2 linked regions of the Zobellia nedashkovskayae genome follow. The protein of the gene in region 1 binds, or shares a complex with, the protein of each later gene. Links are inferred from orthologs where the notes say so. Each region holds a gene or a part of one and is shown on either strand. Other genes may lie near its edges.

Region 1 (2,831 bases):
CTACTGTAATTCTTCATACAGACCACTGTGCTAAAAAATTATTGCCTTGGATAGACGGACTATTAGATGCTAGTGAAAAGCATTTTGCCGAGACTGGAAAACCTCTTTACAGCTCACACATGATCGATCTTTCGGAAGAGCCTCTTGAAGAAAACATCGAAATCTGTAAAGGTTACTTGGAGCGCATGAGCAAAATGAACATGACGTTAGAGATCGAACTTGGTATTACAGGTGGTGAAGAAGATGGCGTTGACAACTCTGATGTTGACGATTCTAAATTATACACACAACCAGAAGAAGTAGCTTACGCTTATGAAGAACTTTCAAAAGTAAGCCCAAGATTTACAATTGCAGCTGCTTTTGGTAATGTTCATGGTGTATATAAGCCAGGTAACGTAAAGTTGACTCCAAAAATCTTAAAAAATTCTCAAGAATATATTTCTAAAAAATACAATGTAGAGCACAATCATATCGATTTTGTTTTTCACGGAGGTTCAGGCTCTACAGTTGAAGAAATCAGAGAAGGCATTAGCTACGGAGTTATTAAAATGAATATTGACACTGATTTACAGTACGCATTTTTAGCTGGTGTTCGTGATTATGTTCAAGACAACAAAGACTACCTTCAAACCCAAATTGGTAACCCAAAAGGTGCTGATGAACCTAACAAAAAATTCTACGATCCAAGAGTTTGGTTACGTGCAGGAGAAAATACTTTTGTAGAGCGTTTGAAAAAAGCTTTCGAAGATTTAAATAATGTAAATACCTTATAATATAATAGGTACTATACATCCCTAAAACTAATATGGAAGATATGACGGCTTGGTTCAGAAGAAAAGAAAAGGGAATACAAACGGCTACCGAAGAGAAAAAAGACACGCCAAAAGGGTTGTGGTACAAATCTCCAACGGGAAAAATCGTTGAATCAGAAGTACTTGCCAAAAACTATTATGTAAGCCCAGAAGACGATTATCACGTTCGGGTAGGTAGTAAAGAGTATTTTGAAATACTTTTTGATAATAACAAATTCAGGGAACTGGATGCTAAGTTGACATCAAAAGACCCCTTAAAGTTCGAGGATACCAAAAAATATTCTGACCGCTTAAAGGCCGCTCAGAAGAAAACAGGACTCAATGATGCTGTGAGAACCGGTTTTGGAAAGTCCTTGGATAAAGATGTCGTTATAGCATGTATGGATTTTAATTTTATTGGCGGATCAATGGGTAGCGTTGTAGGAGAAAAAATTGCACGCGCCATAGATTATGCTATAAAAAGAAAAGTTCCGTTCGTAATGATATCAAAATCTGGTGGTGCGCGTATGATGGAAGCTGCCCTGTCTTTAATGCAACTGGCCAAAACATCGGCTAAGTTAGCTCAATTGGCAGAAGCAAAACTTCCATACATATCACTTTGTACCGATCCTACTACAGGAGGTACTACGGCGTCTTATGCAATGCTAGGGGATATTAACATATCAGAACCTGGTGCATTAATAGGTTTTGCAGGACCAAGAGTTGTAAAAGAAGCTACGGGAAAAGAACTTCCTGATGGTTTCCAAACAGCAGAATTTGTAATGGAACATGGTTTTCTAGATTTTATCTCGCACAGAAGAGACTTAAAAAAGAAAATCAATCTTTATATTGATTTAATTCAGAACATTCCAGTAAGGACTGAAAAGGCTTCAGCATGAAACCATTAGTTATTGCACTAATTTCATTTTGGTTTTTATGTTGTTCAACTGATAAGGAAAAAATGCTTGCCGCAGAATCTGACGCGGCAAGCTTTTTATCTGATAAGGCAGGAGTTATTGGAGTTACCATTTCAGGAAAAGAGAATTCATATACCTTTAACACCACTGTTCAAAGCCCAGATACGGGCTGCGATCAATATGCAGACTGGTGGGAAGTAATTGATTTGAAAGGAAATCTCATTTACCGAAGAATACTAACCCATAGCCACGTAGACGAACAACCCTTCTCCCGTTCGGGAACAAGCATTCCATTAGAAAAAAACGCCCAAGTATATATTCGCGTACATATAAACTCCTTAGGCTACGCCTCTGAGGTTCAAAAAGGTTCGGTGGAAAATGGTTTTATGGCAACTCAACTAGACGTGGAATTTGCCAAAGAGTTAGAAAAAGTAGAACCACTTCCTTCAGGATGTGATTTTTAAAAACGAATTTCATAAGAAATCTCTTTTGACCCCAATAAAGAAGCACTTCTTACGAGTCATAACATTGTAACAGAAAGTAAACTCTCCATATATTTCATCAAAAAAAAAGCCTCACTATTTCTAGCGAAGCTCAATTTATTTTTAACAGCTTATATCTACTCCTCTGAAGCAGTATCGGCAAGACCTTGCAAGACTGTTAAAACAATTTCCAAAGTTGCATCACTATCTATAACAGCATGCCTTGATACAAATAACTCAGGGTTATTAAAAGCTATTTTAACCTCACCTTCAGCATTTTCATACACCAATATTTTTTGCGGTAAATCAAGAGCTGAAGTTTGGCTCTTTTGCATCAGCGTTGTTCCCAGATTTGGATTACCAAAAATAATCACTTTAGTAGGAAGTAATTCTAACCCTACATTAGCAGCATTTGCTTGATGGTCTAACTCAGCTACAATTGTGAGGTTTTCGTTACCATCAATTACACTCCTTATATCATCATAAGTAGCATCAAATGTTTGATCGCTTAAAATGGTAGTTACATTGTAATTAGCAACTACGTCACTAGGCTGTTCGGTTACATCTGCAACGGCCGCATTTTCACTTAAGCTTTTCAAAGCCGTTGCAATCGTTGGCAAGGTGGCTACATCTCCAAGCGT
Region 2 (2,855 bases), 2.5 Mb from region 1 along the record:
CAGCCGTTTTAGGCAAGTTAATAACCCTAGACGCAATGCCTCTGGTCTGGTATCGTATGCTTATAGCTGCGATACTTATATTCTTCTATCTGTTTGCTAAAAGGTATTCCTTAAAAGTATCACGTAAAATGCTACTGGCCTTAATAGGAGCGGGAATAGTAATTGCGCTACATTGGGTCACTTTCTTTTTGGCTATAAAAGTTTCTAATGTATCCATTGCATTAGCTACCATGTCTACAGGGGCATTTTTTACTGCAATTATAGAGCCCTTTTGGTATAAGCGAAAAATGATTTGGTACGAAATTCTGTTCGGAGTTATAGTTATGTTGGGGCTTTATTTGATTTTTAAAGTGGATACGCAGTATCTGTATGGTATTGTTTTGGCCCTTGTTTCCGCGTTTCTTTCAGCACTTTTTTCATTAATTAACGGTAAGCTTATTCAGAAAGAAAGGCCATCCGTAATCTCTTTCTACGAGTTATTGAGCGGGGTAGTACTATTAACTATTTTTCTAGCTTTTCAGGGGAGCTTTAACGCAGAGTTTTTTCATTTGTCATCAGATGATATATTTTATCTATTTATATTAGCATCCATCTGTACGGCTTATGCTTTTATTGCATCGGTAAAAATATTAAAGTATATCAGTCCTTATACAGTAATGCTTACAATCAATCTAGAGCCTGTGTACGGGATAATTTTGGCATATTTTATCTTGGGTGATTCAGAGAAAATGAATCCCTTATTTTATGTAGGTGGTGGCATCATCCTAATGACGGTTCTTGCCAACGGAATAATGAAAAATAAGAGAAGGTTTAAAAAACCCTTCAAGAGATAAGCTTAAAGTTCTATATTTGCCCATCAAACTAAACCTATTACACTAATGGAATATCTCGATTTTGAACTCCCGATAAAAGAGCTTGAAGACCAGCTGGATAAATGTATGATTATTGGAGAAGAAAGCGATGTAGATGTATCGGAGACCTGTAAACAGATCGAAAAGAAATTAGCCGATACCAGAAAAGACATCTACAAAAATCTTACTGCTTGGCAACGGGTACAGTTATCTAGACATCCTAATAGACCTTATACTTTAGATTATATCAATGCCATATGTGGCGATACTTTTCTAGAACTGCACGGAGATAGAAATGTGAAGGACGACAAGGCTATGATTGGTGGTCTTGGTAAAATTGGTGATCAGAGCTATATGTTCATTGGGCAGCAAAAAGGGTATAATACAAAAACAAGGCAATACCGTAATTTTGGTATGGCCAACCCTGAAGGCTATCGTAAAGCATTGCGCTTAATGAAATCTGCAGAGAAGTTTGATATTCCTGTAGTATGTTTTATTGATACTCCTGGTGGTGCTGCCGGTATTGAGGCAGAAGAACGTGGACAGGGAGAGGCTATTGCTCGTAATATTCTAGAGATGACCCGTCTTAAAGTGCCAATTATTGTTGTAATTATTGGTGAAGGGGCTTCTGGAGGAGCTTTAGGGATAGGTGTAGGTGATAAGGTATTGATGTTAGAAAATACGTGGTATTCCGTAATATCACCAGAATCTTGCTCTTCAATTCTTTGGAGAAGCTGGGAATACAAAGAAGTGGCAGCAGAAGCATTAAAACTGACTGCTACGGATATGAAAAAATTAAAACTTATCGATGAAATTGTACGTGAACCAGCAGGTGGAGCGCATGCAAATCGGGAAAAGACCTTTGATGTGGTAAAAAACAAAATTACTACTCAATTTGAAGCTTTAGAAAAGTTATCCCCAAAGGAATTGGTAAAAATAAGAATGGAAAAATACGCCCAAATGGGTGTTTTTAACGGTTAACGTACGCTTTTAACAAGCTGACTAAAATCTGAGGAAGACTTTCCTCAGATTTTTTTTGTTATCAACATAAAATCGTAACTTATTAACAGGGTAATGTTCATTACCTGTTAACTATACTTCGCTTTGTTTTTTAGTTAATTGCATAATTTCGTGAAATGGAAAAAATTAATCCGGTCGTGGCCAGAAAAATAGATAAATCTACCCTAATCAATTTAGAACGTGGTAAAATACCACCACAATCTGTTGATTTAGAGGAGGTTGTTCTTGGTGCGATGATGATAGATAAGAAAGGTGTGGATGAAGTGATCGATATCCTACACCCGGATGTTTTCTATAAGGATGCCCACCGTCACATCTATGAGGCTATTTTTAAACTTTTCGAAAGTTCAGAACCGGTGGATTTATTAACGGTTTCTTCCCAATTAAAGAGAGACGGACGGTTAGATACTATTGGAGGTGATTTTTACCTGATTAAATTGACTCAAAAAGTAGCTTCTTCGGCGCATATTGAGTTCCATGCACGTATTATACTTCAGAAGTACATTCAAAGAAGCCTAATAAAAATCTCTAATGAGATTATTGAAGAGGCTTATGATGAATCTACAGATGTTTTTGACCTTTTGGATAGTGCAGAGTCTAAACTTTACGATGTTACACAAGGTAACTTAAAGCGCTCTGCCGAAACAGCCATGGATCTTGTGATTCAGGCTAAGAAAAAGATTGAAGAAATATCCAACAAAGAGGGGATGAGCGGTATTGCTACCGGCTTTGATAAACTGGATAAGTTAACATCTGGTTGGCAGCCTAGTGATTTAATTATTGTTGCGGCACGTCCTGGTATGGGTAAAACAGCTTTAACCTTATCTATGGCAAGGAATATTGCGGTAGATGGTGGTCAAGGTGTAGCATTCTTCTCGTGTGAGATGTCTTCCGTACAGTTAATTACCCGTTTAATTTCTTCGGAAACCGGGCTTTCATCTGAAAAGCTGAGAACTGGTAAACTAGAAAAACACGAGTGGGAGC

The links. Proteins that work in one complex are often made in the same cells at the same time.
Region 2: the proteins of accD (region 1) and IWB64_RS00075 are in contact, whole or in part, in a solved structure (PDB 8UXZ), measured with the Escherichia coli proteins. The link is inferred for Zobellia nedashkovskayae from one-to-one orthologs.

The regions. Positions count from the first base shown.
Region 1 is NZ_JADDXR010000002.1:2,486,868-2,489,698, reverse strand. The notes cover bases 1-2,752. They hold accD (acetyl-CoA carboxylase, carboxyltransferase subunit beta), read left to right. Parts: upstream 1-814; coding sequence 815-1,690; downstream 1,691-2,752. Other genes in these bases: IWB64_RS10405 (DUF302 domain-containing protein), read right to left, coding at 2,328-2,752; IWB64_RS10410 (hypothetical protein), read left to right, coding at 1,687-2,172; fbaA (class II fructose-bisphosphate aldolase), read left to right, coding at 1-773. Outside these bases: more of IWB64_RS10405, read right to left, coding at 2,753-2,831.
Region 2 is NZ_JADDXR010000002.1:16,478-19,332, reverse strand. The notes cover bases 80-2,855. They hold IWB64_RS00075 (acetyl-CoA carboxylase carboxyltransferase subunit alpha), read left to right. Parts: upstream 80-878; coding sequence 879-1,832; downstream 1,833-2,855. Other genes in these bases: dnaB (replicative DNA helicase), read left to right, coding at 1,988-2,855; IWB64_RS00080 (DMT family transporter), read left to right, coding at 80-833. Also shown: more of IWB64_RS00080, read left to right, coding at 1-79. UniProt on the Escherichia coli protein: Component of the acetyl coenzyme A carboxylase (ACC) complex. First, biotin carboxylase catalyzes the carboxylation of biotin on its carrier protein (BCCP) and then the CO(2) group is transferred by the carboxyltransferase to acetyl-CoA to form malonyl-CoA.